Regions from separate parts of the Bradyrhizobium sp. NP1 genome, predicted to be linked through region 4. Evidence: predicted binding sites of a transcription regulator. Region 4 holds the regulator's gene; each other region holds the start of a gene.
What was found. The regulator PhoB, encoded in region 4, activates phosphate uptake and scavenging genes when phosphate is short. The targets are predictions, from matches to a motif close to TGTCATNNANCTGTCAT.
Positions count from the first base shown of each region.

Region 1: the regulator PhoB is predicted to act here: its motif matches at 2,573-2,589, upstream of QOU61_RS26480 (UDP-2,3-diacylglucosamine diphosphatase).
Region 2: the regulator PhoB is predicted to act here: its motif matches at 4,630-4,646, upstream of QOU61_RS20950 (RNA degradosome polyphosphate kinase).
Region 3: the regulator PhoB is predicted to act here: its motif matches at 4,720-4,736, upstream of QOU61_RS13410 (inorganic phosphate transporter).

Region 1 covers NZ_CP127385.1:5,449,327-5,456,794, forward strand. The annotation lists gene QOU61_RS26470 (threonine ammonia-lyase) at 1-623, opposite strand, end outside; gene QOU61_RS26475 (glycosyltransferase family 4 protein) at 676-1,725, opposite strand; gene QOU61_RS26480 (UDP-2,3-diacylglucosamine diphosphatase) at 1,735-2,550, opposite strand; gene thiD (bifunctional hydroxymethylpyrimidine kinase/phosphomethylpyrimidine kinase) at 2,856-3,656, opposite strand; gene QOU61_RS26490 (Lrp/AsnC ligand binding domain-containing protein) at 3,791-4,036, shown strand; gene QOU61_RS26495 (hypothetical protein) at 4,438-4,767, shown strand; gene QOU61_RS26500 (DnaJ domain-containing protein) at 4,928-5,872, shown strand; gene QOU61_RS26505 (c-type cytochrome) at 5,893-6,813, opposite strand; gene QOU61_RS26510 (CHRD domain-containing protein) at 7,005-7,424, shown strand.
Region 2 covers NZ_CP127385.1:4,329,661-4,337,128, forward strand. The annotation lists gene QOU61_RS20920 (autotransporter outer membrane beta-barrel domain-containing protein) at 1-629, opposite strand, end outside; gene QOU61_RS20925 (cold-shock protein) at 998-1,201, shown strand; gene purN (phosphoribosylglycinamide formyltransferase) at 1,296-1,949, opposite strand; gene purM (phosphoribosylformylglycinamidine cyclo-ligase) at 1,955-3,028, opposite strand; gene QOU61_RS20940 (CDP-alcohol phosphatidyltransferase family protein) at 3,168-3,710, shown strand; gene QOU61_RS20945 (P-loop NTPase family protein) at 3,913-4,590, shown strand; gene QOU61_RS20950 (RNA degradosome polyphosphate kinase) at 4,719-6,917, shown strand; gene ppx (exopolyphosphatase) at 6,930-7,468, shown strand, end outside.
Region 3 covers NZ_CP127385.1:2,833,286-2,840,753, forward strand. The annotation lists gene QOU61_RS13395 (GMC family oxidoreductase) at 1-1,318, opposite strand, end outside; gene QOU61_RS13400 (M20 aminoacylase family protein) at 1,519-2,688, shown strand; gene QOU61_RS13410 (inorganic phosphate transporter) at 3,044-4,672, opposite strand; partial or broken gene QOU61_RS13415 (UdgX family uracil-DNA binding protein) at 4,960-6,374, opposite strand; gene QOU61_RS13420 (ImuA family protein) at 6,753-7,468, shown strand, end outside; gene QOU61_RS13425 (Y-family DNA polymerase) at 7,438-7,468, shown strand, end outside.
Region 4 covers NZ_CP127385.1:829,796-837,263, forward strand. The annotation lists gene pstC (phosphate ABC transporter permease subunit PstC) at 1-764, shown strand, start outside; gene pstA (phosphate ABC transporter permease PstA) at 769-1,620, shown strand; gene pstB (phosphate ABC transporter ATP-binding protein PstB) at 1,617-2,438, shown strand; gene phoU (phosphate signaling complex protein PhoU) at 2,466-3,185, shown strand; gene phoB (phosphate regulon transcriptional regulator PhoB) at 3,244-3,948, shown strand; gene QOU61_RS03915 (GcrA family cell cycle regulator) at 4,118-4,630, opposite strand; gene QOU61_RS03920 (aspartate aminotransferase family protein) at 5,096-6,304, shown strand; gene argF (ornithine carbamoyltransferase) at 6,301-7,224, shown strand; gene QOU61_RS03930 (Hsp33 family molecular chaperone) at 7,400-7,468, shown strand, end outside.

The DNA of each region.
Region 1 (7,468 bases), 3.1 Mb from region 4:
GCGCCGGGAAAACGCGCCTTCACCGCGGTCGCAACGCCCGCGATCAGGCCGCCACCGGAAGCCGGCGCGATCACGATGTCGGGGGCAAGCCCGAGCGCGGCCATGTCCTCGGCGATCTCGCGGCCTGCGGTGCCCTGGCCTGCAATCACGAAGGGATCGTCATAGGGCGGCACCACGGTGGCGCCGCGCTTCTGTGCAAGATCGCGGGCGATGGCCTCGCGGTCCTCGCGATCGCGGTCGTAGAGCACGACCTCGGCGCCATAGGCCTTGGTGCGCTCGCGCTTCAAGGCCGGCGCGTCGGAAGGCATCACGATAGTCGCGGGCATGTCGAGGATCTTGGCGGCGGCGGCGACGCCTTGCGCATGGTTGCCGGAGGAGAAGGCGACCACGCCGCCCTTGCGCTTCTCCTGCGGGATCGACGACAGCTTGTTGAAGGCGCCGCGAAACTTGAACGATCCGGTCCGCTGCAGCACTTCCGGCTTCAGAAACACCTTGGCGCCGACCCGTTCGTTCAGGACGGGAAAGGACAACAATGGCGTTCTGACTGCGACCGGCGCCAGCACGCGCGCCGCCGCATCGATGTCGGATGGGGTGACTGGAAAAGGCGAGGCTGTTTGGGTCATACCCGCTTGTATCGCGCCGGGCGACAGGCCGGCAAGTCACGCCCCCGGCAAGTCAGGCGACGAAGCGCGGTTCCTGGGCGATGAATTCAACGCCGTTCGGGTCGGGCTCGTGGATCTCGGCCATATGCTCGATGAAGGCGCGGGTCGAGACCTCCCAGGTTTGCCGTGCGGCAAAATCGACGCAGGCTTGCGGGCGGATTTCGAGCGCGGCAAGGCACGCCTCGCGCAAATCATCGTCCAGCACCCCGACCGGCTCGGTTCCGATCACGTCGCGGGGGCCGGTGACTGGAAAAGCGGCAACCGGCAGACCACTGGCGAGTGCTTCCAGGAGCACGAGGCCGAACGTGTCGGTCTTGCTCGGGAACACGAAGACGTCGGCCGCCGCATAGACCTGCGCCAGCGCCTCGCCATGCAGCGCGCCGAGGAAGATCGCCTCCGGATAGTTCTGCTCGAGCATGGCGCGCGCCGGGCCGTCGCCCACCACCACCTTGGTGCCGGGCAGGTCGAGATCGAGAAACGCCTCGAGGTTCTTCTCCACGGCGACGCGGCCCACGCTGAGGTAGATCGGGGCCGGCAGGCAGAGATCGACCGCACGCGGATGAAACAGCGTGACGTCGACGCCGCGCGGCCACAGCACCACATTGGCAAAGCCGCGTTGGCGCAATTCGGTAGCCAGGGCCGGCGTCGCCGCCATCACCGCCTGGCTCGGGGCGTGGAAACGGCGCAGCGCCCGCCACACCAGGGATTCCGGAATCGGCGCGCGCGCCCGGACATATTCCGGAAAGCGGGTATGGAAGCTCGTGGTGAAGGGAAAGCCGTGCTTGCGGCAATAGCGCCGCACCAGAAGCCCGATCGGTCCCTCGGTCGCGATATGGATGCTGTCGGGCCGCGCGTCCTCGATCAACCGCGCGATCTTGGCCGGCCGCGGCAGCGCCACACGCAGATCGCGATAGCTCGGCATGCCGAAGGTGCGGAAGGATTGCGGGGTGAGGAAGCTGACCTCGGCGCCGAGTGGCCGCGCCGTGTCCGCCATCATGGTGAGCGTGCGGACCACGCCGTTGACTTGCGGATGCCAGGCATCGGTCGCAACCAGGATGCGCATCAGGGCGCCTTACGCCGCACGGGCCGCGACCTGGGGCAGCGGCTCAACGCGAGGCACGGGGTCGGTCCAGGTGATGATCTCGAAGCTACCGTCCTCGTGCTCGGCAAGCGCGGTGCAGCTCTCGACCCAGTCGCCGCAATTCATGTAGCGGATGCCGTGCTCGTCGCGGATGACCGCGTAGTGGATGTGGCCGCAGATCACGCCGTCGGCGCCATGCCGCCGCGCCTCATTGGCCAGCGTCTTCTCGAACGCGCCGATATAGTTGACCGCGTTCTTCACCTTCAGCTTGGCCCATTGCGACAGCGACCAGTAGGGCACGCCGAACATGCGGCGGAAGAAATTGACGAACCGGTTGACCTGGATCGCGAAGTCGTAGGCCTTGTCGCCGAGATGGGCGAGCCAGCGCGCATTCTGCACCACGAGGTCGAAGATGTCGCCGTGGATCACCAGATAGCGCTTGCCATCGGCGCCGGTGTGGACGGTGTTTTCCACCACGTCGATGCCGCCGAAATGCGTGCCGTAATAGTTGCGCAGGAACTCGTCGTGATTGCCGGGAACGTAGACCAGCTTCGCGCCCTTGCGCGCCTTGCGCAGCATCTTCTGCACGACGTCGTTGTGCGATTGCGGCCAGTACCAGTTCGACTTCAGCGCCCAGCCGTCGACGATGTCGCCGACGAGATAGATGGTGTCGGCATCGTGGATGCGGAGAAAGTCCAGCAATTTTTCGGCTTGCGAGCCGCGGGCGCCGAGATGGACGTCGGAGATAAACAACGTGCGAAAGCGTCGTTCCGGGCTTTCGTCACTCAAGGCTTCGCTACCACCCATGCGCGGCACCTAACAGATTCCCATGACAGGTCGATGACGACGACTGAAGCCACGGATGGAACCGTTAACGTTCATCCAGAAGGCGCGCGAATCAGTCCCCGTTCGCGTCATGCGGCAAATAGCAGCGCTGCGCGACAATCAGGCGACAGGCCGCGCGCGATCCCCGTCATTGCATGACCATCCACAATGCGCCGCCACATCGCATCGAGGGCGCCGCGTTTTTTCGAGAATTGAAAGTGGTTCCTTGATTCCAACATTCGCAAACATGCCTCTCAAAGCGGGATGCGAACGTTGGAGTCGGACCACTAGTAGAACTTGTGGAAGTGATGGACCGGCCCGCGGCCGCGGCCGACGGAGAAGCGGTCGGCGGCTGCGATCGCGCCGCTGATCCAGTCCTTGGCGTTGCGCACCGCGCTCTCCATCGCCTCGCCTTTCGCAAGCCCCGCCGCGATCGCCGACGACAGCGCGCAGCCGGTGCCATGGGTGTTTCTTGTCGCGATGCGCGGCGCGGAAAGCGCGAGCGTGCGCTTGCCATCGAAGAGATAGTCGATGCTCTCGCTGCCTTCGCCATGGCCGCCCTTGATCAGCACCGCCGAACATCCCAATGCAAGAAGCCGCCGGCCCTGCCGTTCGATCGCCGCGGGATCGGAGGCAAGGGACTCGTCGAGCAGCGCGGCCGCTTCGGGAAGATTGGGTGTGATCAGCGAGGCCAGCGGAACGAGTTGGCTGCGCAGCGCGTCGACGGCATCCGTCGCCAGCAGGCGTGCGCCTGAGGAGGCGACCATGACGGTGTCGAGCACGACATGCCTGGGCGACCACCGCTTCAGCCCGTCGGCGACGGCCACGACAGTCGCCTGCCCTGCCAGCATGCCGATCTTGACCGCTCCGATCGCGAGATCGCCGAACACGGCGTCGATCTGCGCGGTGACGAAATCCGGCGGCACCGGATGGATGCTCGCCACACCTTGCGTGCTCTGCGCCGTCAGCGCCGTGATGACCGATGCGCCGTAGACGCCAAAGGCGGCAAAGGTCTTCAGATCGGCCTGGATTCCGGCGCCGCCCGACGAGTCCGACCCGGCGATGGTGAGCGCGGCGGGCACGGTCATGGCAGGGCTTTCGCGTTTGCTGCGAGCGGGACCATGGGGTTTCCTAACGCGCCGGCTGCCGACCAGCAAGGTCGCTTGCCTTGCTGCCGCAAATTTGGCCTATTGGCAGAACCAGAGGCCCGGAGACGATCGCGATGGTTCCTTTCTTCGTTCAGATCAAGTGCAAGCTCGGCCAGTCCTATACGGTGGCCAATGCGCTTGCCGAGGCCGAGATCGCGTCTGAAATCTATTCCACGGCGGGCAACTACGATCTCCTGGTCAAGTTCTACGTCGACAAGGACACCGACATCGGCCATTTCGTCAACGAGAAGGTGCAGGTGCTTCCCGGCATCCAGGACACCTACACCATCATCACCTTCAAGGCCTTTGGCGCCAGCTAGTGATCCTTCGATTCTGACATTCGCAAACGTGCCTTCAGAAGTGGGGAGCGAATGCCAGCATCGGACCGGCCGTCCTGAGCATCGTGCCGCGCGCTCGCCGCTTTCCCGCCATTGTTCGGGCAGCAGCGAAGTGTGATTTACATTTGGTTCAGTGTTTCGGTGCATGATCGCCGGCGTTTGGCTGGGGGGCCAAGCGCCGTGGCCGCGCCATTTTGCGCCGCGACGGGTGCTGCCTAAGAGAGGCCGCCCATTTGTCCGTTGACCGATCAGCGACTGCGCGCGAGGCAACCGCGGGCCCGATGCCCTTTGGCGATCGGGTGCTGCGAACCCGCCGACGAGCGGCCGCTTGCGCCCTGCTCCTGGCGCTTGCGGGCTGCGCCCGCAGCGCGGACCCGCAGCCTGTGCTGTCCGCCCGCGCGGAGCCCGCGCCGCCGCCTTGCCCGACCGAGACGGCCCTGCTGACGCGCCAGCCGGCGCCGGACTGTGAATTCAAGGCAGCCGATTTCCGCACCGTCGATGCGGATGAGTTTGCGCGGCTCAAGCTCGCCTACGAGCGGCAATGCTATCGGCACGCCGAAAAGGTCGCGCGCGAGCGCCTCAACCGGCTGCAGGCGGTGCGGCGATGCGAGGTCAACGCCGCAGCGCGGGCCCGGCTCGAATCCGAGGCGCTGGCCAGCGCCGGGACCCCATCCGATGGCGTGCCGCCCCACCCGGTGGTGGCGGAACGTTAACGCCTATGGCGAGGCTGTCTCACCAAATGTGGCACCCGGCATGCTTTTGCCATATCGGGACCATCCTCAAGCCCAGATAATCCTTACACCCTAATACCATCGTCAATCGGAACTCCGCGGCGGGGGATTTCTGAGGGGGTAATTAGTCGCGAGTACGACCATGACGACCTTGTATGAGTTGCTTGATGCGCTTCCGAGCGATGATGCCGACGAGATAAGGGCCGCGTTCCGCAAGGCCGCCAAGGCCACCCATCCCGACACCAATCCCGATGATCCCGACGCGCCGCTGAAGTTCAGGCAGCTCGTCCGCGCGCACGAGATCCTCGGCGACGCCGAGCAGCGGGCCGCCTACGATCAGCTCCTGACCGCGGCCCTGCTCGAATCCCGCTCCAGGCAGACGCGCACGGCGATCTATGAGAGGATCCAGAAGGTCGCCTCCAGCACCATTGCGGCAACGGTGATCTCCGCCATCCTTATCGGCGGCTACACGCTGTTCGGACGGCTGTCGGAAACGCCAGCAATCGCCGAGCGGGCTGTCGGGGCCGCCGCCACGGTGCTGGCCGAGCTTGTCGCCATGCCGCCGCCGGCGCAGACCGAGGTGCCGGCAGCCGCGGCGCGGACGGATGCCATCGTGCCGGAGGAGGCCGGCACCCGCGCCGAGGCCGTCGCGCCGGCCGAGATCATCACCGTCAGCGCGCCATGGCCCGCCGATGGCGCCGAGCCGATCCGCAATATCGAGCTGCTTGCGGATTTCCGCGCCAACGATGCGCGGTCCTACCGCGCCCGCGGCATGGCCGCCTATCGCAGCGGCGACCTGTTCCGCGCGCTCGCCGATTTCGACCTGGCGATCCAGCACGATCCCCGCTCCGCCGAGGCTTACCTCGACCGCGGCATCGTGCTCTATCGCATGCGCAACTTCGACCGTGCCTATGCCGACATGGCGCACGCCAAGCGCATCGGAAGCACGAGCCACGCCAAAGTGCCGCTGCCGGTGCCGGCCCCTCGCCGGCTCACGCCGCCGATGCAGAGCCGCAATGCCTTCACGGTCGCCGCGAGCGACCGCTTCATCGACGCGCCGGCCCAGGCGCAGCCTTGGCGCCGCTGATCCAGGCGCGGCTGCCTCCCCTATTGCTTCTTCGGCGGCCGCGGCGGGCCCTCCACCGGCGGCAATGACTTCACATAATTCGCTATCGCCGCGCGGTCGTCTGCCGGCAGTTGCGACGTATTCTTGATCACGCGCACCATCGAGCCGCCGGCGCTGTCGCCGTCGGGCATCTGCCCAGTCTCCAGGAACGAGGCGATGTCCTTCTCGCTCCACTCGTCGAGACCCTTTTGCGTGATGTTCGGCACCCAGCCCTCGCCCTCCGGATTGGGGCCGCCGGCGAAACGCTGCGAGGCGATGATGCCGCCAAGGAAGTTGCGCGGACTGTGGCATTCCGCGCAATGGCCGAACCCGTTCACGAGATAGGCGCCGCGATTCCACTGCGCCGAGCGCGCAGGATTCGGCACGAACGGCTTGTCGTCCATGAACAGCAGCTTCCAGATCCCGACATTGCGGCGGATGTTAAATGGAAACGGCAGGTCGTGCGCGCGCGACCGCCCCGCGACCGGTGGCAGCGTCTTCAGGAAGGCGAAGAGGTCGCGGACATCGTCGGTCCTGACGCGCTCATAGGAGGTGTAGGGAAAGGCCGGGAAGTAATGCGCGCCTCCGGGCGAGACGCCCTTGGTCACCGCCCTCACGAACTCCGCCTCGCTCCACTTGCCTATGCCATCGGCCGGATCCGGCGAGATGTTCGGCGCGTAGAAGGTGCCGAACGGCGAAGGTATCGCAAGACCGCCTCCGAGCCGCAGGCGGTCGGGCTGGTTGGGCACGGCATGGCAGGAGGAACAGCCGCCGGCGTTGAAGATGACCTGCCCGTTGGCGGCGTCGGGCGCGCGGGCGGCCGCCGTGACCGCGAGCGCTTGCGGCGGCGCGGTGAGCCACCAATAGACGCCAAGGCCGACGGCGAGGCCCAGTACGGCAGCATAGGAAATTCGTCGCAGCATTGGCGATCCGTCGTGGTGTCGGGGCAGCTACGTTGCTAGCTTAACGGCGTGCGGGGTGACGGCTCCAGCGACCATCCGGTCAAAAAATTTTGCTGAGATTGGGCAATTTTTGGGAATAATTTTGGAGACCCAATGTTGTGAGATCGGGACCTTCGCCCACACCATGATTTAAGGTCAACAGGGAGATCGACATGACCAGGACTGTGCTAGCTGCGCTGGCGCTCGGAGCAGCGGTTGCCTATTCCGGCGCTGCATTCGCCGACAAGATGAAGGTGACGCTCGATGCCAAATCCGAAGTGCCGCCCAATACCAGCGCCGCGACCGGCACTGCCGACGTCGACTTCGACCCCGCCTCCAAGAAGCTGTCGTGGAAGATCACCTATTCCGGGCTGACGGGCCCCGCGACGGCAGCGCATTTCCACGGTCCGGGCGAGCCTGGCAAGAACGCGGGCGTTGCAGTGCCGATCTCCAATCCCGGCACAAGCCCGGTCGAAGGCAGCGCCACCTTGACCGACGCGCAGGCCGCCGATCTCGTCGCGGGCAAGTACTACATCAACTTCCACACCGCGGCCAATCCCGGCGGCGAAATCCGCGGCCAGGTGACCAAGTAAGGTGTGACCAGGTAACGAAGTCAACGCGACGAGACAGCACAATC
Region 2 (7,468 bases), 3.5 Mb from region 4:
GGACCGGACTCGCGGCTCGACCGGGCGGCACCAAAGCCGTGCACCAGCGCGATCGCCCAGGTCCAGGGCCCCTTGTCCACGGAGGCGTTGAAGCCGAGCTGGGTGAGATCAAGACTTGCCGATTGCAGCGCCAGCGGCACATCGATCGAGGTGCGGCTCTGGTCGATCGAGACGCCGATATTGACGCCGGGTGCCACGCGCGCGCCGAGGCCGGCGACGCCACCCCAGGTCTGGCGGTTGTCGGCGGCGAACGGGCCTTGCGCGCCGTTTCGCGCCGAGATGCCGTAGGCCTCGGCCCACGAACGCAGCGGCGGATTGTCGGCGGCCTCCGAGGCGCCGCCGCCGCCGGGATTGTTGCGCCAGATGCGATCGAAACCGCTCGCCTGGTTGCCGAGCCGCTCCAGGAACGTGCTCCCCAGGTTCAATGCGGTCGCGCCCGTCGAGATGTCGGCATTAACCATCGTCGGGGTTGGGATCGGGGGCGGCAGCCCGACCGGCGGGCCTACCACTTGCGCCTGCGCCGCCGGTACCGCCGCCATCATCGCGACGAGCGCGAAAACAGCCGCAACCGCCCTCGCAGGCCAGCCGCCCGATCCGCCGCGCAGCCAAAGCCGCGGTGAGCCCATCATGCCCTTCCCAGCCGAATTCCTGGCCCGACAAATCGCATAAAACCTTATCGAGCCTAGCGGATTTGCCCCTAGTTCCGGCGGGCGGTCAATTGCCCCGCGGCACGGATCGGCGCGCTCCTGGGCGGTTGTGGTTCCCCGGCCACAGGTCGCCTTGGCCGTGCAACGGGCCGCCGCTTTAACCTCAGGTGCGGCCACGGCTTGCTAAGGCGCCGTTTTCATGTTGCAATACCCATACAATCGGTTCCTGGCCGTTCGACTTGTGCGTTTTCGCGACGTGGAAATTCAACAGACTTCCGGAAGCCCGTTGTGGCGTGGCACGCGAAGAGCGTGGCCGCGTCTTTTTTTGTGCCTAGACTAGGAGACAGGCGATGCCGAAGGGTACCGTCAAATGGTTCAACCCGACCAAGGGTTATGGGTTCATCAAGCCGCAGGTGGGCGATAAGGACGTTTTCGTCCACATCTCCGCCGTCGAGCGTGCTGGGCTCACGACCCTCAATGAAAACCAGGTCGTCGAGTATGACCTCGTGGAAAACCGCGGCAAGTCATCCGCGGAAAACCTCAAGGTTTCCTGAGTTTCGTCGCGATCTGCGCAGCTTTCGTGATTGTCCCCCGGCGCCAGCGCCCGGGGGATTTTTACTTTTCCTGCGCGCGTGCCGCGCTGTGAATTCAGCTCGCGGTCGGCGAAATCAGGAAATTGCCTGAGGTTGCGCTCGCCTCGATCCGGCAGCGATCCTGCTCCAGCCGGATTTTTCCGGTCGCAAGCAGCCGCAGCGCTTCCGGATAGATGCGATGCTCGATCTCGAGGATGCGCTCGGAGAGCGTTTCCGTCGTATCATGATCGCTCACGGGAACCGCGCCCTGAACCACGATAGGGCCCGCGTCGGTCTCCGCCGTGACGAAGTGCACTGTCGCGCCCGATATCCTGACGCCGGCGCGCAGCGCCTGGCCGTGCGGATCGAGCCCGGGAAACGACGGCAGCAGCGAAGGGTGGATGTTGAGCATCCGCCCGGACCAATGCCGGGTGAAGTCGGCCGTGAACAGCCGCATGAAGCCGCCGAGACAGATCAGCTCGATGCGGTGCTGGTCGAGCGACGACTGCAGGGCCCGCTCGAAGGCAGCGCGATCCTTGCCGAATGGCTTGCTTTCGATCAGCGCGGTCGCAACACCTGCCGCCTTCGCCCTCGCCAGCCCGGCCGCGTCGGCGCGATTGGAAACGACAAGCGCGATCTCGGCCGGAAAATCCGCCGTCTTCGCGGCCTCGATCAGCGCGGCCATGTTGGAGCCGCGTCCGGATATCAGGATGGCGACGCGCCGCTTCATTGCCTCTACCACGACAGGTCGAGATGACCGTTGTAGACCACGCGGTGCTCGCCGCTTGCCTTGATCACTTCGCCGAGCAACGCGACGCTCTCGCCGGCCTCCCTGAAGACGTCGCAGACCTGGTCGATCGCGTCCGCCCTGACGATCGCGATCATGCCGATACCGCAATTGAAGGTGCGCAGCAGCTCGAGCTCGGCGATGCCGCCCTGTTCGGCGAGCCATTTGAACACCGGCAGCACCGGCAGCCGCGCCAGATCAATGCCGACGCCGAGGTGCTTGGGCAAGACGCGCGGAATGTTGTCGGTGAAGCCGCCGCCAGTGATGTGCGCAAGGCCCTTGATCGCGCCGGTCTCGCGGATCGCGCGCAGGCATGATTTCACGTAGAGCCGCGTCGGCGTCAACAGCGCTGCGCCCAGCGTCATGACCGGCGAGAACGGTGCCGGCGCGTCGAAGCTCACGCGCGAGCTCTCGACGATCTTGCGCACCAGCGAGAAACCGTTGGAATGCACACCCGACGAGGCAAGCCCGATCACGGCGTCGCCTGCTTCGATGTCAGACCGCGGCAGCAGCGTGCCGCGCTCCGCCGCTCCGACCGCAAAGCCGGCGAGGTCGTAATCGCCGGCTTTGTAGAGGCCGGGCATCTCCGCGGTTTCGCCGCCGATCAGCGCGCAGCCGGATTCGCGGCAGCCTTCCGCGACACCCGCCACGATCGCGGCGGCGGCCTCCGGCTCGAGCTTGCCACAGGCGAAGTAGTCCAGGAAGAACAGGGGTTCGGCGCCCTGCACCACGAGGTCATTGACCGACATCGCAACGAGGTCGACGCCGATGCCGCCATGCAGCCCGGTTTCGATCGCGATCTTGACCTTGGTCCCGACCCCGTCGGTCGCAGCGACCAGGACGGGGTCCTTGAAGCCTGCGGCCTTGAGGTCGAACAGCCCGCCGAAGCCGCCGATCTCGGCGTCGGCGCCCGGGCGCGCCGTGGCGCGCACCATTGGCTTGATGAGGTCGACCAGGCGATTACCGGCGTCGATATCGACGCCCGAATCGGCGTAAGTGAGCCCGTTTCTGCGTTCGGCCATACAAAATTCCGCTTGTATATCCGGCTGGTTACGTCGGATTCCGCGTCAGCGCAATGGCTCGTAAGCGCCGCCAGCATATACTATGTGTAGATAAGCGGCTCAGTCCCCAGGAGCCGTGTCTCTTGCGCCGGGAAGCGCCGTGAGCATTCCGAACATCATCACGCTGGGTCGCATCCTGCTGGTCCCGATCATCGTCTGGGCGATCGCCTCGGGCGAAATGGAGATCGCGTTCGCCATCTTCGTGATCGCCGGCGTCAGCGATGCCGTGGACGGCTTCCTTGCCAAGCGCTTCGACATGACGAGCGAACTGGGCGCCCTGCTCGATCCGCTCGCCGACAAGGCGCTGCTGGTCACGATCTACGTGGCGCTCGGCATCTGGGGCGCGATCCCGCGCTGGATCGTGATCCTCGTGGTCTCCCGCGACATCATGATCGTCGCCGCCGTCATCGTGTCGTGGCTGTTCGACAAGCCGGTTCCGATGAAACCGCTGATGGTCTCCAAGCTCAATACCGTGGCCCAGGTCGCGTTCGCCGCCTTGGTGCTGGCCTCGCTCGGCTTCGGTTTCAGGCCAGCGCCCTATGATCTGATCCTGATGGGATTCGTAACCGTCTTTACGCTGGTGTCCGTATCGCTTTATCTCGTGGAATGGGTACGGCACATGAGCACGATAGAAGCGCGCTAGCGGAGCGGATTTGACGTTCGCTACCCGGTTGCCGCGATTTCCTCAGGCGAACGTCAAATCCAAAGCTCCACGGGCATCAATGATTTGCTAGTGGTCCTTTTGATTCTTACATTCGCAAAAGTGCCTGCAGCGATGGGGTGCGAATGTTAGAATCGGATCACGAGGCTGCAAGGCCTGGTTTACTGGCGGCATGGAGTGAGTTGTGGCTGGCCGCGTTCAACCCCGTCAACTGGCCTTTGCGTTGCCGCATGCGGAGAGCCTGACGCGCGACGATTTCCTGGAGGGCCCGGCCAATGCGGCGGGCCTCGCGCTGATCGACGCGTGGCCGGAATGGCCGAACCGCGTCATGCTGCTGGTGGGGCCGGAAGGTGCTGGCAAGAGCCACCTCGCCAGCATCTGGGCCGAGCAGGCCGGCGCCCGATCGACCACGGCGCGCGCGCTTGATCTCGCCGCAGTCCCCGCGGCGCTCGCAACCGGCGCGCTGGTTGTCGAAGATCTGAAACCCGGCGAGTTTGACGAGCGCGCGCTGTTTCACCTGATGAACCTGGCGCGCGAGGACGGAGCCTTCGTGCTGATCACCGCCCGCGCGGCACCGGCGGCGGCCGAGATCGAGCTGCGCGACCTGCGGTCGCGCCTGCGCGCGCTGCCCGTGATATCGCTGCTGCCGCCCGACGACGGGCTGTTGCGCGCACTGATCGTCAAATTCTGCGCCGACCGGCAGCTGGCGGTCGACGAGGCCGTCGTCAGCTATCTCGCCAGCCGGATCGAGCGCTCCTACGCCGCGGCGCGGCAGGCGGTCGCGCTGCTCGACAGCGAGGCCTTGCGGCTGGGCCGGCCGGTAACGCGGGCGCTCGCCGCGGAACTGCTCCGCAAAACCTGACGGGAACCGCCTTGACGCCGCGATCGGCGGGAACGTCAATGTCATCGAAACGTCATCGCACTAACACATGGTTGCGCGGCGTTTGCTCAAACGGCCCCGCCCGGCGACGCGAAATGGATAAGAATCTGATGGATTCGGCACAAGCCATTGAAAACAAAGAAAAAGAAGCCGAAGTTCTGGCGCCGCCATCAATTGCGGCGAGCCCCGAGCGCTTCATCAACCGCGAGCTGTCCTGGCTGCATTTCAACCGCCGGGTGCTCGAGGAATCGGTCAATCCGGGCCATCCGCTGCTGGAGCGGGTGCGGTTCCTGTCGATTTCTGCCAATAACCTTGACGAGTTCTTCATGGTCCGCGTTGCCGGCATCAAGGCCCAGGTGCGCGAAGGCATCGCCGAGCGTAGCCCGGACGGGCTGACGCCGGCCGAGCAGCTCGTCATGATCAACCAGAACGTTTCGCAGCTTGCCACTGACCAGCAGGCGATCTGGCGCGATCTACGCGGCCTCCTGTCCGAGGCCGGCATTGCGCTGGTCGATGCGCGCGACGTCAGCAAGTCCGAGCGGGCCTGGATCGAGGACTACTTCCTGCACAACATCTTCCCGCTGCTGACGCCGCTGGCGATCGATCCGGCCCACCCCTTCCCGTTCATCCCGAGCCTCGGCTTCACGATCGCGCTGCACATGACGCGTGCCTCCGACGGCAAACCGATGAATGCGTTGATCCGCATGCCCGGCAAGATCGACCGCTTCATCCGCATGCCCGCCGGCAAGGACGGCGCGGTGCGCCTGATCACGCTGGAACAGGCAACCAGCCTGTTCATCGGCCGCCTGTTCCCGGGCTACCACGTCAACGGCCAGGGCGCCTTCCGCATCATCCGCGACTCCGAGCTCGAAATCGAGGAAGAGGCGGAAGACCTGGTGCGGCTGTTCGAAACCGCCCTGAAGCGGCGGCGGCGCGGCTCGGTGATCCGGCTGGAGATCGATGCCAAGATGCCGGAGGAGCTGCGCATCTTCGTGCAGCACGCGCTGTCGGCATCAGATGACGAGGTCTTCCTGGTCGATGGCGTGCTCGCCATGAACGAGCTTTCGCAGCTCACCCGGCTCGACCGGCCCGACCTCGAATTCTCGCCCTATGTGCCGCGCCATCCGGAACGGGTGCGCGAACATGGCGGCGACATCTTCGCAGCGATCCGCCAGAAGGACCTGATCGTCCATCACCCTTACGAGTCCTTCGACGTCGTCGTGCAGTTCCTGCAGCAGGCCGCGCGCGATCCCGACGTCGTCGCGATCAAGCAGACGCTCTACCGCACTTCCAACAACTCGCCGATCGTGCGCGCGCTGGCGGAGGCCGCCGAGGCCGGCAAGTCGGTGACCGCGCTGATCGAGCTCAAGGCGCGCTTCGACGAGGAGGCGAACATCCGCTGGGCGCGCGACCTCGAACGCGCCGGCGTGCAGGTGGTCTACGGCTTCCTCGAACTGAAGACGCACGCCAAGCTGTCGATGGTGGTGCGCCGCGAGGGCGGCAGCCTCACCACCTATGTCCATACCGGCACCGGCAACTATCACCCGGTGACCGCGCGCATCTATACCGACCTCTCCTATTTCACGTCCGATCCGACCATCGGGCGCGACGTGGCGCGGGTGTTCAACTACATCACCGGCTACGCCGCGCCGAGCGACCTTGAGAAGATGGCGGTGTCGCCGCTGACGCTGCGCAAGCGCATCATCGAGCATATCCAGGGCGAGACCAGCCACGCCCGCCACGGCCGGACCGGCGCGATCTGGATGAAGATGAACGCGCTGGTCGACCCCGACATCATCGACGCGCTGTACGAGGCCTCGCAAGCCGGCGTCTCGATCGAGCTCGTGGTGCGCGGCATCTGCTGCCTGCGGCCGGGCCTGCCCGGCCTGTCGGAGAACATCCGCGTCAAATCGGTGATCGGACGGTTCCTGGAACACGGCCGGATCTACTGCTTCGGCATGGGACAAGGGCTGCCGAGCACCAAAGCAGCTGTGTATATCTCGTCTGCCGACATGATGCCGCGCAACCTCGACCGCCGCGTCGAGGTGCTCTGTCCGCTGCAAAATCCGACGGTGCATCAGCAGGTTCTCGAACAGATCATGGTCGCCAACCTGAAGGACAATGAGCAGAGCTGGCAGTTGTTGCCGGACGGATCGTCAACGCGTATGAAGACCGCGAAAGGCGAGGAGCCTTTCAACCTGCACAACTATTTCATGACCAATCCGAGTCTCTCAGGCCGTGGAAAGTCGCTCAAGGAATCCTCGCCGCGCCGTCTCACGCGCCGTACCGAACGTCATCCTCCCGCTTAATGGATTGTCACGGTGAAGCGGCCGCGCAAGCGCAACGCCAGCGTCGCGGTCATCGACATCGGTTCGAACTCGGTTCGTCTCGTCGTCTATGAACAGATGTCGCGCAGCCTCGTCTCGGTGTTCAACGAGAAGGCGCTGTGCGGACTGGGACGCGAGGTGCAGTCGACCGGCCTGCTCGCGCCCGACGCGGTCGACAAGGCGCTGACTGCGCTGCGGCGCTTTCACGCGCTCTGCAAGGTGCAGAGGGTCGAGCGCGTCTACGCCATCGCGACAGCGGCCTGCCGCGACGCCACCAATGGCGCCGACTTCATCGCCAAGGCGGAGCGCATCTGCGGCGTCAAGATCGACATCCTGTCGGGGCCGATCGAGGCGAAGCTCTCGGCGCTCGGCGTCATCTCGGGCATCCACAGGCCGGACGGCATCGTCGGCGACCTCGGCGGCGGCTCGCTCGAATTGATCGACGTGCGCGGCAACGCCGTGCGCTCCGGCGTGACGCTGCCGCTCGGCAGCCTCGCGCTGCAGGACCTGTCGCACAAGTCGCTCAAGCGCGC
Region 3 (7,468 bases), 2.0 Mb from region 4:
GCGCCTGCTGGCGCATCAGCCGCCGCGTGACGCGGATGGCGTCGGCGGCGACCTGGCGGTCGTCGTCGCTCGACAGGTAGTTCGGCGCGATCGCGGGGGCCTGATCGGGCTTTTCGGAGCGGATGCGCACCGTGCCGCGCGAGGTCGGCTGCAGATTGCAGGCGCTCACCGTGATCGCCGGGAAGCGGTGCAGGGGATCGCCGAACTTGTCGAGCGACAGCGGCTGCACGTGAAACTGGATGTTGGCGCGGGAGCGGGTGGCGTCGGAGCGCGTGAAGATCCCGAGTTGCGAGGGCGCCATGGTCAACGGGCCGCGGCGGCGGAGCGCATAATCGAGCCCCATCAGGGCGCGCCGCGGCAGCGAGTAATAGGTCTCGTTCAGCGTGCGGATGCCCTCGACCTTGTAGATCGCACGCTGCTGCAGGTGGTCCTGCAAATTGCGCCCGACGCCCTGCCGGTCGAGCACGACTTCAATGCCAAGCGGCCCCAGCCAATCCGCTGGCCCGATGCCGGAGCGGTGCAACACCTGGGTCGATCCGATCGAGCCGGCGGAGAGGATCACTTCGCCCTTCGCGCGTGCCTCGACGGCCTCATTGCCCTGGATGAAGCGCACGCCGACCGCGCGGCCGTTCTCGACGATGAGGCGATCCACGAGCACGTGCTTTTCCAGCCGCAGGTTGGGGCGATGCAGCGCGGGCTTCAAAAAACCGCGCGCCGAGGACCAGCGGCGGCCGCGCTTCTGGTTGACGTGGAAATAGCTGATGCCCTCATTGTCGCCTGTGTTGAAATCGGGAATGCGCTTGATGCCCATCTGCTCGGCGGCGTCGCCCACCGCGTCCAGAATGGCCCAGGACAGCCGCGGCGCCTCGATGCGCCAGCCGCCGCCTACGCCATGGTGCTCGCTTTCGCCCAGGAAATGATCCTCCAGCCGCCTGAACAGCGGCAGCACGTCCGAATACGCCCACCCGGCGAGGCCAAGCTGGCGCCAGTGGTCGTAGTCGGCCGCTTGTCCCCGCATCGAGATCATGGCGTTGATGGCGGAGCAGCCGCCGATCACCTTGCCGCGCGGGTAGGCCAGTGACCGACCGTTGAGGCCGGGCTCGGCCTCGGTCCGGAACATCCAGTCCGAGCGCGGATTGCCGATGGCGAAGAGATAGCCGACCGGAATGTGGAACCAGATCCAGTTGTCGTCGCCGCCCGCTTCCAGGATCAGCACGCGATTTTTCGGATCGGCGGAGAGGCGGTTGGCAAGGATGCAGCCCGCGGTGCCCGCACCTACGATGACATAGTCGAAGTCGCCCTCAAGCTGTCGTGCCATCTCGCATTTCGCCCGCCGTCAGCCCCGGCTTGATGCCGGGCATCCACGTCCTTGCTTCTCTATTAGTCGGACGCGGATGGCCGGGACAAGCCCGGCTTTTGCAGGCCCTTGGTCGGCGTTCGGGCATCCCCGGCAGGCTTGGGTGGATTGCGCGGGCCGTGCTACACAAGACGTTCAACCCATAAGAAACCGGACCCGCCATGCCCATCGTCAACCGCGTCGCCGATCTGCAACCCGATATCCAGGCCTGGCGCCGGGACCTCCACGCGCATCCCGAAGTGCTCTACGAGGTGCATCGCACGGCCGCCTTCGTCGCCGAGCGACTGCGCGAATTCGGCTGCGACGAGGTCGCAACGGGTCTTGGCAAGACCGGCGTGGTCGGCGTCATCAAGGGCAGGAAGCCGGCCGGCGGCGACGTCAAGGTGATCGGCTTGCGCGCCGACATGGACGCGCTGCCGATCGAGGAGCAGACCGGGCTGCCTTACGCCTCCAAGACCCCGGGCCAGATGCACGCCTGCGGCCATGACGGCCATACCGCGATGCTCCTGGGCGCGGCGCGCTACCTCGCCGAGACCCGGAATTTCGCCGGCCAGGCGGTCGTGGTGTTCCAGCCGGCGGAGGAGGGCGGCGCGGGTGCCGCCGCGATGATCAAGGACGGGCTGATGGAGCGCTTTGCCATCGACCAGATCTACGGCATGCACAACGGCCCCGGCATGCCGATCGGCTCGTTCGCGATCCGCACCGGCCCGATCATGGCGGCGACCGATTCCATCGACATCAACATCGAGGGCATCGGTGGCCACGCGGCGCGGCCGCACAAGAGTCTCGATTCCGTCCTCGTCGGCGCCGAACTGATCACGGCGCTGCAGCAGATCGTCTCGCGCAACGTCGATCCGCTCGACGCTGCGGTGATCTCGATGTGCGAATTCCACGCCGGCAACGCCCGCAACGTGATCCCGCAGACCGCGGTGCTTCGCGGCACCGTGCGCACGCTGACCGCCGAAGTGCGCGAGCTGGTCGAGAAGCGGGTGCGTGCGGTGGTGGCCGGCGTCGCGCAGATGACCGGCGCCAAGATCGACCTCACCTATGAGCGCGGTTATCCCGTCACCAACAATCACGCGGTACAGACGCAGTTCGCGACCAGGGTCGCGAAGGAAATTGCGGGCGACACCAATGTGCACGAGATGCCGCCGCTGATGGGTGCGGAGGATTTCGCCTATATGCTGGAGAAGCGGCCGGGCGCCTTCATCTTCTGCGGCAATGGCGACAGCGCCGGCCTGCACCATCCGGCCTACAATTTCAGTGACGAGGCGATCGTGTTCGGCACCTCGTACTGGATCAAGCTGGTCGAGAACACGCTGCCGGCGTGAGAGGTCATTTGCGAGGGAAATGAGTAGGGTGGGCAAAGCGGAGCGTGCCCACCGCGATGATGGCGACCTCGAACGTCACATCGATTACATTCATTTCAATCCAGTCAAACATGGGCTCGTTACGCGCGTCGTCGATTGGCCGCACAGCAACTTTTCGCTTTGTCGCGCGCGGGCTGCTCGTCTCCGACCGGGGTGGAGACATAAGGGATATCTTGGGATCGTTCGGTGAATGAACGGTGGGCACGCTTCGCTTTGCCCACCCTACGGGAATTTGGCGCTTGCGATCGCCAATGCCAAAAGGCCCGCGCCGAGCGCGGGCCTTCTGTTTTGGACTGCCGCGCGGCCTCTCGCGTACTCAGAACAGGCGCGAGAAGATCACGTAGAGGCAGCCCGAGATCAGGATCGCGGCCGGCAGCGTCAGCACCCAGGCCATCACCATGTTGCGGATGGTTGCGACCTGAAGCCCTGAGCCGTTGGCCGCCATCGCGCCCGCGACGCCCGAGGACAGCACGTGCGTGGTCGATACCGGGAGCCCGAAATTGTCGGCGGCGAAGATCGTTGCGGCCGCGACCAGTTCGGCGGAGGCTCCCTGCGCATAGGTGAGGTGGGTCTTGCCGATCTTCTCGCCGACCGTGACCACGATCCGCTTCCAGCCGATCATGGTGCCGAGCCCGAGCGCGATCGCGACCGCGACCTTGACCCAGGTCGGGATGAACTTGGTGGCGTTGTCGAGCGAGGCCTTGTAGGCGTTCAAGGTCGCGACCTCCTCCTTGTTGAGATCGTTCTCCTTGTCCTTCATCAGGAAGCGGATCGCTTCCGAGGTCAGGTACATGTCGTTGCGGGTGTTGCCGACGACCTCCGCAGGCACCTTGCTGAGCGAGCCGTATTTCTGCACCTGGTCGCCGACGTCCTTCACCAGCACCGCGAGCGAAGGATAGGTGCCCTCATTGAGGTGGTGCTGCGAGACATATTGCGTCACCGCGGGCCGCGGATCGCCGATGATGCTGTGGCCGGCGCCCTTGGCCGCGATCACCTTGGAGGCGGCGTCCGACGTCTGCTGGAACTGCGCGACCTGGGATTCCGGCAGTGCGCGGTTGAGCGCATAGGCGGTCGGCACGGTGCCGATCAGGATCAGCATGATCAGGCCCATGCCCTTCTGGCCGTCATTCGAGCCGTGCGCGAAGCTGACGCCGGTGCAGGTCAGGATCAGCAGGCCGCGGATCCAGAGCGGCGGCGCCTTGTTGCCTTCGGGCGCGGCGTAGAGCGCGGGGTTGCGGACGATCACCCTCAACAACATCAGCAGCAGCGCGGCGCAGATGAAGCCGACCAGCGGCGAGAGCAGCAGCGCATAGCCGATCTCGGTCGCCTTGCCCCAGTCGACGCCCGAGGTGCCGTCGCGGCCGCGCAGCAGCGCGTTGGCGACGCCGACGCCGATGATCGAGCCGATCAGCGTGTGGGAAGAGGAGGCGGGCAGCCCGAAATACCAGGTGCCGAGATTCCACAGGATCGCGGCGATCAGCAGCGCGAACACCATGGCGAAGCCGGCGCTGGAGCCGACCTGCAGGATCAGCTCGACCGGCAGGAGCGAGACGATGCCGAAGGCGACCGCGCCGGTCGAGGTGAGCACGCCGAGGAAGTTGAACAGCCCGGACCACATCACGGCGGCTTCGGCCGGCAGCGAATGGGTGTAGATGACGGTTGCGACCGCGTTGGCGGTGTCGTGGAAGCCGTTCACGAACTCGAAGCCGAGCGCGATCAGGAGCGCGACGAACAGCAGGATATAGGGCAGGTAGGTGGTGACGCGGGCACCGGTCGCGTCGACGTCGACATAAATGCTGTAGGCGACAAAGAGCAATCCGGCGGCGAGGATGCCGAAGAAAATGATCATCGTCAGCGGGTTGAAGCCCTTGTCGAGGTTGGGCCGCGATGCCGGCTGGATCGGCGCGCCCTCGCTCATCGACGGATTTAATGCAACGTCGGTCATTCTGACCCCCATGAAAGTCACTGAAGGCCCATTTGTGACCGATGGATTTGAAGGTTAGATGACACAGGCCGGGCTTGTTGATGCGGCGCAGCAACCACGAAAATCATGCGTGATGCGTTATGTGATGCAGTGAATTGAGATCGATGCCTGGGAGCCGTGATTGCGCGGAGCGAAGGCGACGAAACAACGCCCATCGGTGCCGGCAGGATGCTGGATTGCTTTGCGGAGCCCGCGAGGGCGCATTCGCGTGGCCTATTTGCTCGCAAGGATGATGCGCGAGGGGCGTTTCACGCCGCGCGCGCCGATTTCTTCAAAAAGTCTGCCGCGAGCTTCAGGTCGTCGACGAAGCGCTGATATTCGAGCGCCTTTGCCTCTTCGTCCGGCAGCCGCAAGAGATAGGACGGATGCACCGTCACCAGCGCCTTGGTGTTGTCGTCGAGATCGATCAGCCGGCCGCGGTTCTTGTTGATGGGCGTGATCTTGCCCAGCACGCATTGCGCAGCGGTGGCGCCCATCGCCACCACGAGGCCGGGCCTGATGGCGGCAAGCTCGCGCTCATACCACGGCCGGCAGGCCTTGATCTCCGGCGTCGACGGCTTCTGGTGCAGCCGGATCTTGCCGCGCGGCACGAATTTGAAGTGCTTCACCGCGTTGGTGATGTAGACCTTGCTGCGGTTGATGCCGGCCTCTTCCAGTGCGCGGTCGAGCATCTGGCCTGCGGGCCCGACGAAGGGCAGGCCTGCGAGGTCTTCCTTGTCGCCGGGCTGCTCGCCGACCAAGACGATCGAGGCGTCTTGCGGACCTTCGCCGAACACGGTCTGGGTCGCGTTCTTCCAGAGCGGGCAGGCGCGGCAGGAGGCTGCTTCCTCGCGCAGCGTCGCGATAGTGTCCGTCGAGGTTGCAGGCTTGCGTTTCATCGAGGCTTCCGGCCGTTGCGGGATTGAAGCCGCACCGGCGATCCTTGTACCGGTCCAGTATTCGGCATCGGCGATCAGAGGCTTAATGATCGAACTGTCGTGCAGGTTCCTCCAGGATCGTGTCGGCATGTCCTCCATGGTCTTCAGCCGCACCCGCGTCGGATCGAAGATGGGTGCACAGTAGCGGCGCCAGATTTCTTCCAGCCTGTCCTCGGCTGGTGTTTCGGCGCGCGCGATCCCTGCGGTATCGCGACGGCATGACCGTCCCAATGCGCGCAGACATCAGGGGTCAGGATCGACCAGGGCATGTCGGCATAACGGCTTGCGAAGAACGGTGCGGTTGCCGCGACAATGTGATGCTCGGGCTCGAACCAGGCGACGAAATGCGACTTCTGCTCGCGGCCGACTTCGCGGAAGCGGACGAGAGTTTGCATCCTCTGCTGGTCGCGATGCACCGCCTTCGCCATTTCAGTCACCCGCGCGACCTCAGGGTCGTCGGCCACATTCAGCAGATCATGATGGCTGCGCAGCCGCCACAACAGGCGGTAGAGCAGGTCGAAGCGGTTGACGTCGCGGTGCAGGATCGCGGCCTGCGCGCGTTCGACAAACTTCGCCGCGACGCTGAACGTGTCGGCGGATGTGTCGAGCGGCTCTGTTGCGACCGCCTCGCTGCCTCCCACCGTCCACGTCACCTCGGCGGGGCTTATGTCGTTGAGCGCCAGCGCGCGCGCAGCCCTGCGCCAGCCATCGAAATCGGTTTCGCTGTCGAGCGAGATGCGATGCATGGGCTTTCCTTTCGTCATGACCTAGTGCCCGCTTTCCGAAGTTCGTGAACCATCGCCGCGACCTCTTGCACGAACTTCGGAAAGCAAAGGGCACTAGCAAACCTATGATTTCAGTGCCGCTTTCGATCTGACGTTCCTGAGACGATCTCGCTGCAACCACTGCAGGAACGTCAGATCGGCGGCACAGATGCGAAGTGACGAGGCAGGCGGCTATCGGCTTGAATCGCATTGATTTTGCTGATGAATTTTCAGGTGTCTCAAGTCGATTGACTCTTGGGAGCCTGTTAGCTTTATATTAGAACATATCATGAACAAATGGGCCAGATCCTGGTTCTCTAAAAACCAGCAATGGCCTCATCACCTCTTGAGGAGCGGCGCATGACCAGCGCACGCCTGAGCACGCTTGCGTCCTTGCGCGGCGACATCGCGCGCCTGGAAAGTTCGCCTGCAGCCGATGCGCTGAAGAAGGCCCGGCTCGGCCATGCCTTAGCCGACGCGGCGCTGCATGGCGGGCTCGCCGCGGCCGCCGTGCATGAAGTGTTTTCCGAAGGCCATCAGAGCGCAGCCGCCACCGGATTCATCGCAGGGCTCGCTGCGCGCGTCGCGCCGCGCCGGCCGCTGGTCTGGGTGCGGCAGGATTTTTCCGCCATCGAAGCCGGCGCGCTGTCGATGGCGGGGCTTGCCGAACTCGGCCTCGATCCGCGCGCGCTGGTAAGCGTGCATGCGGCCGATGCCGAGGGCGCCTTGCGGATCGCAGCCGATGCGCTCGCCTGCGACGCGGTCGGCGCGGTCGTTCTGGAAGTATGGGGCGAGGCGCGCTCGTTCGATCTGGTCGCAAGCCGCAAGCTGACACTGACTGCGCAGGCGTCCGGGGCGACCGGCCTGTTGCTGCGGATCGCGGCAAAACCTTCTCCCTCCACCGCGGAGACGCGCTGGATCGTGCGCGCGGCGCATTCGCCGCCGGCGGCACGCTTTGCCGCATGGGGCGCGCCGGTGTTCGACGCCGAGCTCGCTCGCAACCGTCATGGCCCGGTCGGTCGTTGGATCATGGAATGGAAATGTGATGAGTGCCTTTTCGCAGAACCAGCGGCGTA
Region 4 (7,468 bases):
CGGCCGACCCGCCGGTGCTGGGCGCGCTCGGGCCGATCTACGGCACGCTGGTGACTTCCTTCATCGCGATGCTGATCGCCATTCCCGTCGGCCTCGGCATCGCGATCTTCCTCACCGAGCTCTGCCCGCAATGGCTGCGCCGCCCGATCGGCATTGCGATCGAGCTGCTCGCCGGCATCCCCTCGATCATCTACGGCATGTGGGGCTTCTTCGTGCTCGGGCCGTTCCTGGCCTACACCTTCCAGCCGGCGATGATCCACCTGTTCGACGGCGTGCCGGTGCTAGGAGCGATTTTCGCCGGCCCGCCGTCCTATCTCAGCCTGTTCAACGCGGCGCTGATTCTCGCGATCATGGTGCTGCCGTTCATCACCGCGATCTCGGTCGACGTGTTCCGCACCGTGCCGCCGGTGCTGAAGGAGGCCGCCTACGGCGTCGGCTGCACCACCTGGGAGGTCGTGCGCAGCGTGGTCATTCCCTATACCCGCGTCGGCGTCATCGGCGGCATCATGCTGGCGCTCGGTCGCGCGCTCGGCGAGACCATGGCGGTGACCTTCATCATCGGCAATTCGTTCCGCATCACCGGATCGATCTTCTCGCCGGGCACCACGATCTCGGCGGCGATCGCCAGCGAGTTCGCCGAAAGCGACGGCCTGCATCAATCGGGCCTGATCCTTCTCGGCCTGCTGCTGTTCGTGCTGACCTTCATCGTGCTTGCCGCCGCGCGGCTGATGCTGCTGCGCCTGGAAAAGAAGGCGGGGAACTAGCGCCATGGCCCTCAACTCGATCTATGCGCGCCGCCGCCGCCGGGACATCATCGTCCGCGGGCTGTGCGTCTGCGCGGCGCTGTTCGGCGTCACCTGGCTCGCGCTGATCCTGTTCACGCTGTTCTATAACGGCATCGCCGGCCTCAACCTGCAGGTCTTCACCGAGAACACGCCGCCGCCCGGCTCGACCGAAGGCGGCCTGCTCAACGCCATCACCGGCTCGATCATCATGACCGGGATCGGGGTCGGGATCGGCGCGCCGCTCGGCCTGTTCGCCGGCACCTACCTCGCCGAATATGGCCGCAACGACCGCCTCACCTCGGTGATCCGCTTCATCAACGACATCCTGCTCAGCGCGCCGTCGATCATCATCGGTCTCTTCATCTACGGCGCGGTGGTGGTGCCGATGAAAGGCTTCTCGGCGATCGCGGGCTCGCTCGCGCTTGCGGTGATCGTGATCCCGGTCGTGCTGCGCACCACCGAGGACATGCTCCTGCTGGTGCCGAACCCGCTGCGGGAAGCCGCGAGCGCGCTCGGGCTGCCGCGCTCGCTGGTGATCAAGAGGATCGCCTACCGCGCGGCGCGAAGCGGCCTGATCACCGGCGTGCTGCTCGCGACCGCACGCGTCGCCGGCGAAACCGCGCCGCTGCTGTTCACCGCGCTGTCCAACCAGTTCTTCAGCCTGAGCCTGACCAAGACGATGGCCAACCTGCCGGTGACCATCAACAACTTCGTGCAGAGCCCGTATGCCTACTGGAAGCAACTCGCATGGAGCGGGGCCCTGCTGATCACACTGACCGTGCTCGCGCTGAATATCGGCGCGCGCATCCTGGGCGCCGAGAGGAGCGCAAAATGAACGATCTTTCTGTATCCATGAGTACCGCAAGCTCGCACGGCCATTCGGTGCCGCTGCCGGAGGCGCCCGCCAAGGTGACCGCTCGCAACCTCAATTTCTACTATGGCGAGAACCACGCGCTGAAGAACATCAACCTGACGCTCGGCACCAACAGGGTGACGGCATTCATCGGTCCCTCCGGTTGCGGCAAGTCGACGCTGTTGCGCATCTTCAACCGGATGTACGACCTCTACCCGGGCCAGCGCGCCAGTGGGCAGTTGATGCTCGACCAGACCAATATCCTGGACCCCCGGCTCGACCTCAACCTGTTGCGCGCGCGGGTCGGCATGGTGTTCCAGAAGCCGACGCCGTTCCCGATGACCATCTACGAGAACATCGCCTTCGGCATCCGCCTCTACGAGCGGATTTCCAAGTCCGAGATGGACGACCGGGTCGAGAAGGCGCTGCGCGGCGGCGCGCTCTGGAACGAGGTCAAGGACAAGCTGAACGCCAGCGGATTGAGCCTGTCCGGCGGCCAGCAGCAGCGGCTTTGCATCGCCCGCACGGTGGCGGTGCGGCCGGAGGTGATCCTGTTCGACGAGCCGTGCTCGGCGCTCGATCCGATCTCCACCGCCAAGGTCGAGGAGCTGATCCAGGAACTGTCCGAGCAGTACACGATCGCGATCGTCACTCACAACATGCAGCAGGCGGCGCGCGTCTCCGACAAGACCGCCTTCATGTATCTCGGCGAGCTGATCGAGTTCGACGAGACCAGCAAGATCTTCACCTCGCCGAGCGATCGGCGTACCCAGGACTACATCACCGGCCGCTTCGGCTGACACGCTGACCGCGGAGGATTTTGACACATGGCTTCTGAACACACCGCCAAGGCTTTCGACAGCGACCTGCAGGAACTCACCCGCCTGGTAGCGGAGATGGGCGGCCTCGCCGAACGCATGATCGTCGAATCCGTCGACGCGTTGGTGCGCCACGACATCGCGCTCGGCCAGCGCGTGGTCGCGGCCGACCTCGAGATCGACAACATGCAGCGCCTGATCGAGGAGCGCGCGGTGCTGACCATCGCGCGGCGCCAGCCGATGGCGGTCGACCTGCGCGAGATCGTCGGCGCCATGCGGGTGGCGATCGACCTCGAGCGGATCGGCGACCTCGCCAAGAACATGGGCAAGCGCGTCGCCGCGCTGGAAAGCGATTTCCATCCCTTGAAGCTGATCCGCGGATTGGAGCACATGACCGACCTCGTTCAGCAGCAGGTCAAGAGCGTGCTCGACGCCTATGCGGCGCACGATTTGCCGGCGGCGATGAGCGTATGGAAGGGCGACGAGGAGGTCGACGCCATCTGCACCTCGCTGTTCCGCGAACTGCTCACCTACATGATGGAAGATCCGCGCAACATCTCGTTCTGCATTCACCTGATGTTCTGCGCCAAGAACATCGAGCGGATCGGCGACCATGCGACCAATATCGCGGAAACCGTGTTCTACATGATCGAAGGCCAGCAGATTCTCGACAAGCGTCCGAAGGGTGACATGACGACCTTCGCTGCCACGATTCCGGGCAACAATTAAGCCGCGGGGCGAAGCAGCGGATCAGGCCACGGCTCAAGCCAATGGAGAAGACCTAGCCATGAGCGCGCGCATACTGGTGGTGGAGGATGAGGAGGCGCTGACCACGCTGTTGCGCTACAACCTCGAGGCAGACGGCTACGAGGTCGAGACGGTGGCGCGCGGTGACGATGCCGACACGCGAATGAAGGAACGCGTTCCCGACCTGATCGTGCTGGACTGGATGCTGCCGGGCCTGTCCGGCATCGAGCTGTGCCGGCGCCTGCGGGCGCGGCCCGAGACCAAGCAGCTTCCGATCATCATGTTGACCGCGCGCGGCGAGGAGAGCGAGCGCGTCCGCGGGCTTGCGACCGGCGCCGACGACTACATCGTCAAGCCGTTCTCGGTGCCGGAACTCCTGGCGCGCGTGAAAGGCCTGCTGCGTCGTGCGAGCCCCGAACGGCTCGCAACCGTGCTCGCCTATGGTGACATCGAGCTCGATCGCGAGAAGCGCCGCGTGGCGCGATCCGGCCGTCCGATCGATCTCGGCCCGACCGAGTATCGCCTGCTCGAATTCTTCCTCGAGCACCCGGGCCGGGTGTTTTCCCGCGAGCAGCTGCTCGACAGCGTCTGGGGCCGCGACATCTATATCGACGAGCGCACCGTCGACGTGCATATCGGCCGCCTGCGCAAGCTGCTCAATCCGGGCCGCGAGCAGGATCCGATCCGCACCGTCCGCGGCGCCGGCTACGCGCTCGACGACCGCTTCGCCAAAGCCGCGGAGTGATCGCCGTCGTCCCGCGAACGCGCGCGTTGATAGGCTCCGCGCGGGCCGCGACCCATAACCGCAGGTCTTGATTGCTTGGACGAGCTGCATCGACAGCTCGAAATGACCACGTGGTTCAGTGGTTCGGAGTCCCCGCCTTCGCGGGGACGACATCCGCCGGCGAGCGAGCCTACCTCGAATTCGGCTTGGTCGACGGCCGCCTTCGATCGGCGGCGGGCTGATAGGCGACCCGCGAGTGATGTGCGCAATAGGGCAGTCCGGCAAGCGCCTTGCCGCCGCAGAAGAAGAAGTCGGGGCTGGCGGGATCGCCGACCGGCCAATGGCAGGTGGCCTCGTTCAATTCGAGCAGCGACAGCCGCTGGCTCATCGGCACCACGTTGTCATAGGCGATCGGATCGGGCTCGAGCTCGACCTCGAAGGCGTGCGCGAGCGCCGTGTTGCCGCGCGAGACCGGGCGCGATACCCGCATCATGTGCTGGGCGGGGCGCGCCTTGCGCTGGCGTGGCGCCGCCGACGATGGACTCTTGGCGCGGCCCGAAAGGCCGAGCCGATGCACCTTGCCGATCACCGCGTTGCGCGTCACGTTTCCGAGCTCGGCGGCGATCTGGCTCGCCGACAGGCCGGCCTCCCAGAGTTTCTTCAACTGCTCGACGCGCTCGTCGGACCAGGTCAATACCGTCATCACGCTCTTCCCTTCGCGTAGCGCCGGCCGCTTGCCAGGCGGTGCTGCGATGCCAAAAAAAATCCCTGCGCGCAGAATCCCTTAACCCTCGCCGGGCCGATCAGGCGCGCCCGGACGTTTACGCGAACCGTTAACACTCTTGAGGGTCAGAACCGCCGCACGAGATGTCGTATCCGACGGCCCAAACGCTACAATATGGCGTGACTCGGGCGCAAGAGTCCCCGGCCACGACGTCCACATGTTCCGTTACTTATGCATTTGATTTTGTCTTTTCCACCACACCGCAATGTTACGGGCGGCACAGGCCCCGCGCAGCCTGCGCCTGACGGCATTGACACCCATCTCTGCGCGCCTAGAATGCTTCTACGTGCCGCCCTGAAAAGGCGGCACGTTTTGTTTTCTGCTGTTGATGCGGCCGCGCCAATGCGCGCATCATCATTGTTCTCGAACGCTCAAGTGACCGCCATGACCAACAGCGCCACGTCGCATCTGCTTCCGGTTTTCGCCAGGGTCGACCTCGGCTTCGAACGCGGCGAAGGCTGCTGGCTGGTCGCGACCAACGGCGAGCGCTATCTCGATTTCACCTCGGGCGTCGCGGTCAACGCGCTCGGCCACGCGCATCCGCATCTGGTCAAGGCGCTGCAGGAGCAGGCGACGAAACTCTGGCACATGTCGAACCTGTTCAAGAGCCCCGATGGCGAGAAGCTCGCCGCGCGGCTGTGCGATGAGAGCTTCGCCGACCTCGTGTTCTTCTGCAATTCCGGCGCGGAAGCGATGGAGGGCGTGATCAAGCTGGTGCGCCACTATCACTTCTCCAAGGGCCATCCCGAGCGCTACCGCATCATCACCTTCGAGGGCGCCTTCCACGGCCGCACGCTCGCGACGCTCGCCGCCACCGGCTCCGCCAAATATCTCGAAGGTTTTGGGCCGCCGGTTGACGGCTTCGACCAGGTGCCGCATGGCGACATCGAGGCGGTGAAGAAGGCGATCGGTCCCCACACCGCCGGCATCCTGATCGAGCCCGTGCAAGGCGAAGGCGGCGTGCGCTCGGCGCCGATGGCCTTCTTCAAGGCGCTGCGCCAGCTCTGCGACGAGCGCGGCCTTCTGCTCGCCTTCGACGAGGTGCAGACCGGCATGGGCCGCACCGGCGAGCTGTTCGCCTACAAGCGGCTCGGCGTTACCCCTGACGTGATGTCGCTCGCCAAGGCGCTCGGCGGCGGTTTTCCGATTGGCGCGGTGCTGGCGAGCGCGGAGGCCGCCTCCGGCATGGCGCCGGGCTCGCACGGCTCGACCTTCGGCGGCAATCCGCTGGCGATCGCAGCCGCCAATGCCGTGCTCGACGTCATGCTCAAGCCCGGCTTCTTCGCGCATGTGCAGAAGATGTCGCTGCTGCTGAAGCAGAAGCTCGCTTCCGTCGTCGACCGTTATCCGACCGTGCTCTCGGAAGTGCGCGGCGAGGGCCTCTTGATCGGCGTCAAGGCGGTGGTGCCCTCGGGCGATCTCGTCACGCGCTTGCGCGAGCAGAAGCTCCTGACTGTCGGCGCCGGCGACAACGTCGTCCGCTTCCTCGCGCCGCTGATCGTGAGCGAAGCGGAGATCGAGCAGTCCGTGCAATGCCTGGAGCGCGCCTGCGCGGCGCTTGCAGGCGGCGCGAATAAGGCGGCAGCGCAATGAAGACGCCGCGTCATTTCCTCGACATCAGCGAGCTGCCGCTCTCCGAGCTCAGGCGGGTGCTCGCCGCCTCCAGCGCCATGAAGGCAAAGCTCAAGGCGCATGAGAAGGGCACCAGGCCGCTCGACGGCAAGGTGCTCGCGATGATCTTCGAGAAGCCCTCGACGCGCACCCGCGTCTCCTTCGACGTCGGCATGCGGCAGCTCGGCGGCGAAGCGATCATGCTGACGGGTCAGGAGATGCAGCTCGGCCGCGGCGAGACCATCGCCGACACCGCGCGCGTGCTGTCGCGCTACGTCGACGCCATCATGATCCGCATCCTCAACCACGACGCGCTGCTGGAACTTGCCGCGCACGCCACGGTGCCGGTCATCAACGGGCTGACGCGGCGCTCGCACCCCTGCCAGGTGATGGCCGACGTGATGACCTTCGAGGAGCATCGCGGGTCGATCGAAGGCAAGACCGTGGCCTGGACCGGCGACGACAACAACGTGCTGGCGTCGTGGGCGCATGCGGCCGAGCGCTTCAAGTTCAAGCTCAATGTCGCGACCCCGCCGCAGCTTGCGCCGAACAAGACGATGCGCGACTGGATCAAGGCCACCGACGCGCCGATCGTGCTCGGCAACGATCCGGAAGCCGCGGTGCGCGGCGCTGACTGCGTCGTCACCGACACCTGGGTGTCGATGGGCGACAAGGACGGCGAGCACCGCCACAATCTGCTGCAGCCCTACCAGGTCAACGCCAAGCTGATGTCGCTCGCCAAGCCCGATGCGCTGTTCATGCATTGCCTGCCGGCCCATCGCGGCGAAGAGGTCACCGACGAGGTGATCGACGGGCCGCAATCGGTGGTGTTCGACGAGGCCGAAAACCGCCTGCATGCGCAAAAGGGCATCCTGGCCTGGTGTTTTGACGTGGCCGGGTAGGATTATCCGGTCGTGTCGTCCTGGCTTCCGCCAGGACGCGCGCGTTCCCTCGTTCGCGCATCATGGCCGACATGCTCTGCCGCAGCCGCCGACGGCTGTGGTCATGGGTCCGGGCGTTCGACGGGAGGACTGTCAAGCCCTTTTGTTTCGTCGCGAGCGACCCCAGATAGGCGCCATGGTTTCACAATCTCCCGACACCAAAAGCTCGCCGCAGAGCCCGATCCGGGCGCCGTCGGCGGTTCCG